Regions from separate parts of the Psychrobacillus sp. INOP01 genome, predicted to be linked through region 3. Evidence: a T-box and tRNA genes for the amino acid it is inferred to sense, from the RefSeq annotation. Region 3 holds a T-box; the other regions hold tRNA genes.
The links. A T-box is a leader RNA that pairs with one kind of tRNA and senses whether it is charged. The one in region 3 lies ahead of KD050_RS02865 (valine--tRNA ligase), so its partner is inferred to be a tRNA-Val.
Positions count from the first base shown of each region.

Region 1: it has a tRNA-Val gene. The T-box ahead of KD050_RS02865 (valine--tRNA ligase) is inferred to sense a tRNA for this amino acid. The anticodon was not compared.
Region 2: it has a tRNA-Val gene. The T-box ahead of KD050_RS02865 (valine--tRNA ligase) is inferred to sense a tRNA for this amino acid. The anticodon was not compared.

Region 1 is NZ_CP073315.1:1,168,749-1,171,985, forward strand. It holds tRNA gene KD050_RS05885 (tRNA-Leu) at 48-130, opposite strand; tRNA gene KD050_RS05890 (tRNA-Cys) at 162-235, opposite strand; tRNA gene KD050_RS05895 (tRNA-Gly) at 248-322, opposite strand; tRNA gene KD050_RS05900 (tRNA-Gln) at 330-401, opposite strand; tRNA gene KD050_RS05905 (tRNA-His) at 403-478, opposite strand; tRNA gene KD050_RS05910 (tRNA-Trp) at 505-578, opposite strand; tRNA gene KD050_RS05915 (tRNA-Tyr) at 588-671, opposite strand; tRNA gene KD050_RS05920 (tRNA-Thr) at 679-754, opposite strand; tRNA gene KD050_RS05925 (tRNA-Phe) at 764-839, opposite strand; tRNA gene KD050_RS05930 (tRNA-Asp) at 981-1,056, opposite strand; tRNA gene KD050_RS05935 (tRNA-Met) at 1,060-1,134, opposite strand; tRNA gene KD050_RS05940 (tRNA-Val) at 1,288-1,363, opposite strand; tRNA gene KD050_RS05945 (tRNA-Glu) at 1,416-1,490, opposite strand; tRNA gene KD050_RS05950 (tRNA-Ser) at 1,515-1,606, opposite strand; tRNA gene KD050_RS05955 (tRNA-Asn) at 1,612-1,686, opposite strand; rRNA gene rrf (5S ribosomal RNA) at 1,695-1,810, opposite strand; rRNA gene KD050_RS05965 (23S ribosomal RNA) at 1,929-3,237, opposite strand, start outside.
Region 2 is NZ_CP073315.1:804,362-807,598, forward strand. It holds tRNA gene KD050_RS04035 (tRNA-Glu) at 76-147, opposite strand; tRNA gene KD050_RS04040 (tRNA-Ser) at 154-244, opposite strand; tRNA gene KD050_RS04045 (tRNA-Asn) at 252-326, opposite strand; tRNA gene KD050_RS04050 (tRNA-Ile) at 331-407, opposite strand; tRNA gene KD050_RS04055 (tRNA-Gly) at 413-486, opposite strand; tRNA gene KD050_RS04060 (tRNA-Phe) at 494-569, opposite strand; tRNA gene KD050_RS04065 (tRNA-Asp) at 649-724, opposite strand; tRNA gene KD050_RS04070 (tRNA-Met) at 728-802, opposite strand; tRNA gene KD050_RS04075 (tRNA-Ser) at 871-963, opposite strand; tRNA gene KD050_RS04080 (tRNA-Ile) at 974-1,050, opposite strand; tRNA gene KD050_RS04085 (tRNA-Met) at 1,057-1,130, opposite strand; tRNA gene KD050_RS04090 (tRNA-Ala) at 1,156-1,231, opposite strand; tRNA gene KD050_RS04095 (tRNA-Pro) at 1,244-1,320, opposite strand; tRNA gene KD050_RS04100 (tRNA-Arg) at 1,326-1,402, opposite strand; tRNA gene KD050_RS04105 (tRNA-Leu) at 1,419-1,507, opposite strand; tRNA gene KD050_RS04110 (tRNA-Gly) at 1,523-1,597, opposite strand; tRNA gene KD050_RS04115 (tRNA-Leu) at 1,615-1,699, opposite strand; tRNA gene KD050_RS04120 (tRNA-Lys) at 1,723-1,795, opposite strand; tRNA gene KD050_RS04125 (tRNA-Thr) at 1,802-1,877, opposite strand; tRNA gene KD050_RS04130 (tRNA-Val) at 1,893-1,968, opposite strand; rRNA gene rrf (5S ribosomal RNA) at 1,994-2,109, opposite strand; rRNA gene KD050_RS04140 (23S ribosomal RNA) at 2,232-3,237, opposite strand, start outside.
Region 3 is NZ_CP073315.1:555,996-559,232, reverse strand. It holds gene KD050_RS02870 (hypothetical protein) at 1-574, shown strand, start outside; T-box leader at 799-1,024, shown strand; gene KD050_RS02865 (valine--tRNA ligase) at 1,071-3,237, shown strand, end outside.

The sequences.
Region 1 (3,237 bases), 610 kb from region 3:
TACTTTTTTCGATAGTAATATTTTGTTATTTTCGTGTATAACGATGATACCGGTGGCCGGGGTCGAACCGGCACATCCAGAGGATACGGGATTTTGAGTCCCGCGCGTCTGCCAATTCCGCCACACCGGCAAAATAAAATACTAGGCAGTTATTTAAAAATTGGAGGCGGCAACCGGATTTGAACCGGTGATAAAGGTGTTGCAGACCTGTGCCTTACCACTTGGCTATGCCGCCGAAATTAAGTAATGGAGCGGAAGACGAGGTTCGAACTCGCGACCCCCACCTTGGCAAGGTGGTGTTCTACCACTGAACTACTTCCGCAAAAAAACTGGGGTACCTGGATTCGAACCAGGGCATGATGGAATCAAAATCCATTGCCTTACCGCTTGGCTATACCCCAATGGGGCGACTGATGGGAATTGAACCCACGAATGCCGGAATCACAATCCGGTGCGTTAACCACTTCGCCACAACCGCCATTATTCAAAGTTAACTTATACATTTGGCAGGGGCAGTAGGAATCGAACCCACATCAAAGGTTTTGGAGACCTCTATTCTACCGTTAAACTATGCCCCTATTAAAAACTGGTGGTGGGGGACGGATTCGAACCGCCGAACCCGAAGGAGCGGATTTACAGTCCGCCGCGTTTAGCCACTTCGCTACCCCACCACTATAGTGGTGCCGGAAAAAGGACTTGAACCCTCAACCTACTGATTACAAGTCAGTTGCTCTACCAATTGAGCTATTCCGGCATATAAATATGGTGGCTCAGGACGGAATCGAACCGCCGACACAAGGATTTTCAGTCCTTTGCTCTACCGACTGAGCTACTGAGCCTTCTTCGATTTACGCTAAGCGGCGCATCTCTTTGTCAGCTTCACTCACTCTGTCAGTCACGTACTTTAGTACGTTCCTTCTTTCGCTCGATTGCTTCCTTGACCTGCTTGCTTATCCTAAATCTCAAATTAAAATAATAAATGGCGGTCCCGACCGGGATCGAACCGGCGATCTCCTGCGTGACAGGCAGGCATGTTAACCGCTACACCACGGGACCATTTGGTTGCGGGGACAGGATTTGAACCTGCGACCTTCGGGTTATGAGCCCGACGAGCTACCACTGCTCCACCCCGCGACAATAAAATACTTACAATCACTATAATAATACGCTCACGATATGTAGGACACCTGCTTCGGTTTCTCCTGCATCGGTGTTAATCGTCATCTTCGTTTGACGATTTGCTCCACCCGCGACAATACTATACTTACTAATTTGTTTCTAAAGAAATGGTGGAGGATGACGGGCTCGAACCGCCGACCCTCTGCTTGTAAGGCAGATGCTCTCCCAGCTGAGCTAATCCTCCTGGGTAAAATTACGATAAGCTTCGCATCTCTGCGTCAACTTGATTAAAATAATGGTGACCCCTACGGGATTCGAACCCGTGTTACCGCCGTGAAAGGGCGGTGTCTTAACCGCTTGACCAAGGGGCCATACTTTTATGTAGAAAACTTATCTGGCGGAGAGCAAGGGATTTGAACCCTTGAGACAGTTTAACCCGCCTACACGATTTCCAATCGTGCTCCTTCGGCCACTCGGACAGCTCTCCAAAAATGGCTCCGAAGGTAGGACTCGAACCTACGACCAATCGATTAACAGTCGATTGCTCTACCACTGAGCTACTTCGGAATAATACAGCCTAGCGACGTCCTACTCTCACAGGGGGAGACCCCCAACTACCATCGGCGCTGAAGAGCTTAACTTCCGTGTTCGGTAAGGGAACGGGTGTGACCTCTTCGCCATCATCACTAGACATTATTAATTTGAAAGACACTATTTATTATAACAAAACTAGAAATAAATTCAAGCTTTTTTTTATATTTTTTTGTACTTTCAAAACTGGATAAACGACATTGTTACGTTAAACAAATTTGGTTAAGTCCTCGATCGATTAGTATTCGTCAGCTGCACGTGTCGCCACGCTTCCACCCCGAACCTATCTACCTCATCGTCTTTGAGGGATCTTACTTACTTGCGTAATGGGAAATCTCATCTTGAGGGGGGCTTCGTGCTTAGATGCTTTCAGCACTTATCCCGTCCACACATAGCTACCCAGCGATGCTCTTGGCAGAACAACTGGTACACCAGCGGTGTGTCCATCCCGGTCCTCTCGTACTAAGGACAGCTCCTCTCAAATTTCCTACGCCCACGACGGATAGGGACCGAACTGTCTCACGACGTTCTGAACCCAGCTCGCGTACCGCTTTAATGGGCGAACAGCCCAACCCTTGGGACCGACTACAGCCCCAGGATGCGATGAGCCGACATCGAGGTGCCAAACCTCCCCGTCGATGTGGACTCTTGGGGGAGATAAGCCTGTTATCCCCGGGGTAGCTTTTATCCGTTGAGCGATGGCCCTTCCATGCGGAACCACCGGATCACTAAGCCCGTCTTTCGACCCTGCTCGACTTGTAGGTCTCGCAGTCAAGCTCCCTTCTGCCTTTACACTCTTCGAATGATTTCCAACCATTCTGAGGGAACCTTTGGGCGCCTCCGTTACACTTTAGGAGGCGACCGCCCCAGTCAAACTACCCGCCTGACACTGTCTCCTACCCGGGTTACGGGTATGGGTTAGAATTTCAATACAACCAGGGCAGTATCCCACCGACGCCTCCTCCGAAGCTGGCGCTCCGGGCTCTAAGGCTCCTGCCTATCCTGTACAAGTTGCACCAAAATTCAATATCAAGCTATAGTAAAGCTCCACGGGGTCTTTCCGTCCTGTCGCGGGTAACCTGCATCTTCACAGGTACTATAATTTCACCGAGTCTCTCGTTGAGACAGTGCCCAGATCGTTACGCCTTTCGTGCGGGTCGGAACTTACCCGACAAGGAATTTCGCTACCTTAGGACCGTTATAGTTACGGCCGCCGTTTACTGGGGCTTCAATTCGCACCTTCGCTTGCGCTAAGCACTCCTCTTAACCTTCCAGCACCGGGCAGGCGTCAGCCCCTATACTTCACCTTACGGTTTTGCAGAGACCTGTGTTTTTGCTAAACAGTCGCCTGGGCCTATTCACTGCGGCTCTTCTAGGCTATGCACCCAAAAGAGCACCCCTTCTCCCGAAGTTACGGGGTCATTTTGCCGAGTTCCTTAACGAGAGTTCTCTCGCTCACCTTAGGATTCTCTCCTCGACTACCTGTGTCGGTTTGCGGTACGGGCACCTATCACCTCGCTAGAGGCT
Region 2 (3,237 bases), 250 kb from region 3:
CAGCAGAAAAAGTTAATAGTAATGAAATGCAAATATAAAAAAAGGTAACCAATGAATGGTTACCTTTTTTGAGTATGACCCCTACGGGATTCGAACCCGTGTTACCGCCGTGAAAGGGCGGTGTCTTAACCGCTTGACCAAGGGGCCTATATATGGCGGAGAAGGAGGGATTTGAACCCTCGCGCCGGTTGCCCGACCTACACCCTTAGCAGGGGCGCCTCTTCAGCCACTTGAGTACTTCCCCATATATATGGCTCCGAAGGTAGGACTCGAACCTACGACCAATCGATTAACAGTCGATTGCTCTACCACTGAGCTACTTCGGAATAATGGTGGGCCTAAATGGACTCGAACCATCGACCTCACGCTTATCAGGCGTGCGCTCTAACCAGCTGAGCTATAGGCCCATTATTGGAGCGGGTGAAGAGAATCGAACTCTCATCATCAGCTTGGAAGGCTGAGGTTTTACCACTAAACTACACCCGCATTACTATGGTGGCTCAGGACGGAATCGAACCGCCGACACAAGGATTTTCAGTCCTTTGCTCTACCGACTGAGCTACTGAGCCTCTTGGATTTATACTAAGCTTTTGGCTTATTCTAAATCTCTAATTAATATGTATAAGGTTTAAATCTTATATAAATAAATGGCGGTCCCGACCGGGATCGAACCGGCGATCTCCTGCGTGACAGGCAGGCATGTTAACCGCTACACCACGGGACCATTTGGTTGCGGGGACAGGATTTGAACCTGCGACCTTCGGGTTATGAGCCCGACGAGCTACCACTGCTCCACCCCGCGACAATAAAATACTTTTTGTTAATATACTTAAGGAAAAATTATTACTTCCACAAACAATAAGATGAAAATGGAGGAGGAAGAGGGATTCGAACCCCCGCGCGGTATGACCCGCCTGTCGGTTTTCAAGACCGATCCCTTCAGCCAGACTTGGGTATTCCTCCAAGATATTGTTGGTGGACCTTGCAGGACTCGAACCTGCGACCGGACGGTTATGAGCCGTCTGCTCTAACCAACTGAGCTAAAGGTCCTTAAGATGGCGGCAGAGGGAGTCGAACCCACGACCTTTCGGGTATGAACCGAGTGCTCTAGCCAGCTGAGCTACACCGCCAAGATTATTTCAAAATTTTTATAAATGGTGGAGCCTAGCGGGATCGAACCGCTGACCTCCTGCGTGCAAGGCAGGCGCTCTCCCAGCTGAGCTAAGGCCCCAAAAATAATAACTGGTCGGGAAGACAGGATTCGAACCTGCGACCCCTTGGTCCCAAACCAAGTGCTCTACCAAGCTGAGCTACTTCCCGTTATATGGTGCGCTCGGCAGGACTCGAACCTGCAACCTCTTGATTCGTAGTCAAGTGCTCTATCCAATTGAGCTACGAGCGCATATGTTTCATAAAAGTGGTGCCGAGGACCGGAATCGAACCGGTACGGTAGTCACCTACCGCAGGATTTTAAGTCCTGTGCGTCTGCCAGTTCCGCCACCCCGGCACTTTAGTGAATCTTTGGAGCGGAAGACGAGGTTCGAACTCGCGACCCCCACCTTGGCAAGGTGGTGTTCTACCACTGAACTACTTCCGCTCGGTCATTAAATTAAATGGTGCGGGTGAAGGGAGTCGAACCCCCACGCCTTGCGGCGCTAGATCCTAAGTCTAGTGCGTCTGCCAGTTCCGCCACACCCGCCTACATAATTCACTATAAAGTGATGAGCCATGTAGGATTCGAACCTACGACCCTCTGATTAAAAGTCAGATGCTCTACCAACTGAGCTAATGGCTCGGAAAATGGTGCCGGAGAAAGGACTTGAACCCTCAACCTACTGATTACAAGTCAGTTGCTCTACCAGTTGAGCTACTCCGGCAGGAGTAAAGTATTATGGTGGAGGATGACGGGCTCGAACCGCCGACCCTCTGCTTGTAAGGCAGATGCTCTCCCAGCTGAGCTAATCCTCCTGGGTAATTTATGTATTTATTGCAAGCCCAGCGACGTCCTACTCTCACAGGGGGAAACCCCCAACTACCATCGGCGCAAAAGAGCTTAACTTCCGTGTTCGGTATGGGAACGGGTGTGACCTCTTTGCCATCATCACTAGACCTGAATAATTAATGAAAGACAAGTTTTATTATAACAACTCTGTAGAATATTACAAGAGTTATTTAATAAAAATTTTTATTCTTTCAAAACTGGATAAACGACATTGTTACGTTAAACAAATTTGGTTAAGTCCTCGATCGATTAGTATTCGTCAGCTGCACGTGTCGCCACGCTTCCACCCCGAACCTATCTACCTCATCGTCTTTGAGGGATCTTACTTACTTGCGTAATGGGAAATCTCATCTTGAGGGGGGCTTCGTGCTTAGATGCTTTCAGCACTTATCCCGTCCACACATAGCTACCCAGCGATGCTCTTGGCAGAACAACTGGTACACCAGCGGTGTGTCCATCCCGGTCCTCTCGTACTAAGGACAGCTCCTCTCAAATTTCCTACGCCCACGACGGATAGGGACCGAACTGTCTCACGACGTTCTGAACCCAGCTCGCGTACCGCTTTAATGGGCGAACAGCCCAACCCTTGGGACCGACTACAGCCCCAGGATGCGATGAGCCGACATCGAGGTGCCAAACCTCCCCGTCGATGTGGACTCTTGGGGGAGATAAGCCTGTTATCCCCGGGGTAGCTTTTATCCGTTGAGCGATGGCCCTTCCATGCGGAACCACCGGATCACTAAGCCCGTCTTTCGACCCTGCTCGACTTGTAGGTCTCGCAGTCAAGCTCCCTTCTGCCTTTACACTCTTCGAATGATTTCCAACCATTCTGAGGGAACCTTTGGGCGCCTCCGTTACACTTTAGGAGGCGACCGCCCCAGTCAAACTACCCGCCTGACACTGTCTCCTACCCGGGTTACGGGTATGGGTTAGAATTTCAATACAACCAGGGCAGTATCCCACCGACGCCTCCTCCGAAGCTGGCGCTCCGGGCTCTAAGGCTCCTGCCTATCCTGTACAAGTTGCACCAAAATTCAATATCAAGCTATAGTAAAGCTCCACGGGGTCTTTCCGTCCTGTCGCGGGTAACCTGCATCTTCACAGGTACTATAATTTCACCGAGTCTCTCGTTGAGACAGTGCCCAGATCGTTACGCCTTTCGTGCGGGTCGGAACTTACCCGACAAGGAATTTCGCTACCTTAGGACCGTTATAGTTACGGCCGCCGTTTACTGG
Region 3 (3,237 bases):
GGATGTAAAAGAACAATTTCGATTTCCGCAAAGCTTCGGGGTTCCTATGGAGATTAAAAATGTAGCAGTAACTCCTCAATGCGAAGTCGCTGAGAAGGAAGATTTTATCCAAGTGGTTGGTATATACCACATCACCTGCCACGTTAAGTTTGAGGAAGGTGAACAGGAACATCATGCTACTAGTGAATTCACGGAAATTGAGGATTTAGATGTGCAAGGTGAGGTCGGTTATTTCGAGTACGCTGTACCAATGAGTATTGAGATTGGGAAAGACAAATTAAAAGAAGGTTCCAAGCCTACAGTTCATGTGAACCATATTAACTCGAAACCAACACAGCAAATGGCTATTGAAATTGGGTGGACAGTACACTGTGATTACGAAGAAGCTCCAGTACCTAAACCAGTTGAACCTCTTGTAGAATTAGAAAGTCCAAATCCTGCCGAGCCAATGGAAGTAAAAAATCCTAAAGGTGAGGAATTTGAACTTCAATTTATTTTGGATTTAGATGATGGATACTCGAAGCTTTCATTTCCATCAAATAATGTTTTTGTAAAACAAAAAGCAGATGAATAGTAATAGTACCAATAAGATGAAATCCCATGTGGTAGGCACAATTAATACTCGTATTAATTGAAAACCACAAATAGGAATACTTACATGCTTACAATAGAAACGTGTTTTACGTAACCAATCAGGCAATAAATATGGATTATATCCTTTTCTCAATGTATTTCTCCTTTCACCATGCTAGACTTGACGACATATAATAATATCCTTTACAATAGGAACAACTGAATAGAGATGCAATGAATGGGAAGAGTAAAATGATATGGTTTTCAAAAGAAAGGAAACAATTTGCTGAAATGTTTCTGTCAACCACCATTTGAAGGTAGCCCACGAGCAGTATTTGTGAAAGTAGAGTAGCAAATGCCGGTTTGAAGCCGTTATCTAATTGAGAGCGTGATGTGCATTTTGCATCTGCGAATAAAGGTGGTACCGCGAACAAACTCCTTCGTCCTTTAATGACGATAGGAGTTTTTTTATATTCTTTTTTTAGGAGGAACAGACAATGACAAACGAAACAACGATGTCCACAAAGTATGATCCGCAGTCGATTGAAAAAGGTCGGTATGAATGGTGGCTAGAAGGAAAATACTTCGAAGCTCATCCAGAAAGCGATAAGGAACCTTACACAATCGTAATTCCACCGCCAAATGTAACGGGTAAACTACATTTAGGTCATGCGTGGGATACTACATTACAAGATATTATTATCCGCATGAAACGTATGCAAGGATACGATGCATTATGGCTTCCAGGTATGGACCATGCTGGTATCGCAACACAAACGAAAGTAGAGGAAAAGCTGCGTTCTGAAAACATTACAAGATATGATTTAGGCCGCGAAAAATTTGTAGAAGAAACATGGAAGTGGAAAGAAGAATATGCTGGTCATATCCGTTCACAATGGGCAAAACTTGGACTTGGCTTAGATTACTCACGCGAGCGTTTCACTTTAGATGAAGGATTATCAAATGCAGTTAAAGAAGTATTCGTAAAGCTATATAACAAAGGATTGATCTACCGTGGCGAATACATTATCAACTGGGATCCAGCAACTAAAACAGCTCTTTCAGATATTGAAGTAATCCACAAAGATGTACAGGGTGCATTCTATCATATGCATTACCCACTTACAGATGGTACTGGATCTATCGATGTTGCGACAACGAGACCGGAAACAATGCTAGGTGATACTGCAGTTGCAGTACATCCAGAGGACGATCGTTACAAGCATTTAATTGGAAAAACAGTAAAACTTCCGATTATTGGTCGCGAAATTCCGATTGTTGGAGATGATTACGTTGATATGGAATTTGGAAGTGGAGCAGTTAAAATTACACCTGCACATGACCCAAACGACTTTGAAATTGGAAATCGTCATAATCTACAACGTATTTTAGTAATGAATGAAGACGGAACGATGAATAAAAATGCTGCTTCCTATGATGGAATGGACCGTTTTGAATGTCGTAAACAAATCGTAAAAGATTTACAAGATGCAGGTGTTCTGTTTAAAATCGAAGAACATATGCATTCTGTTGGTCATTCTGAACGTAGCGGTGCAGTTGTAGAGCCATATTTGTCTTTACAATGGTTCGTAAAAATGCAGCCACTTGCAGAAGAGGCAGTTAAGTTACAACAAGCTGAAGAAAAAGTTAATTTCGTACCTGATCGCTTTGAAAAAACATATCTAAATTGGATGGAAAATCTTCATGACTGGTGTATTTCGCGTCAATTATGGTGGGGACATCGGATACCGGCTTGGTATCATAAAGAAACTGGTGAAGTATATGTTGGTCATGAAGCTCCAGCAGATGCGGAAAACTGGAATCAGGATAACGATGTATTAGATACTTGGTTCTCCTCTGCACTATGGCCATTCTCCACATTAGGCTGGCCAGATACCGACAACGAAGAGTTTAAAAAGTATTATCCAACGAATGCGCTTGTAACTGGTTATGATATTATATTCTTCTGGGTTTCTCGTATGATTTTCCAAGGAATAGAATTTACTGGTACTCGTCCATTCGATGATGTATTAATTCATGGTCTTGTTCGTGCAGAAGATGGTCGTAAAATGTCGAAATCTCTAGGAAACGGTATCGATCCAATGGACGCTATAGACCAATACGGTGCAGATTCACTTCGTTACTTCTTAAGTACTGGATCATCTCCTGGTCAGGATTTACGTTATTCTACAGAAAAAGTAGAAGCTGTATGGAACTTTGCCAATAAAATTTGGAATGCATCTCGTTTTGCATTAATGAATATGGATGGCTTGAAATTCGAAGAGATCAATTTAGACGGAAAAAAATCAGTTGCAGATGCATGGATTCTAACTCGTTTAAATGAAACGATCGAGCAAGTAACAAGACTTTCTGAACGATATGAATTCGGTGAAGTTGGTCGTGCACTTTATAACTTCATCTGGGATGATTTCTGTGACTGGTATATTGAAATGGCGAAACTTCCGCTTAACGGGGAAGATGAAGAAGCGAAAAATATGACACGTTCTGTGCTAGCTTATGTTTTAGACAATACTATGCGTCTATTGCATCCATTTATGCCATTCATAACAGAAGAAATTTGGCAAAACCTTCCTCATGAAGGGGAATCGATTACAGTTGCTGCTTGGCCGACTGTAAACGAAGCGCTTTCTAATAAAGAAGAAG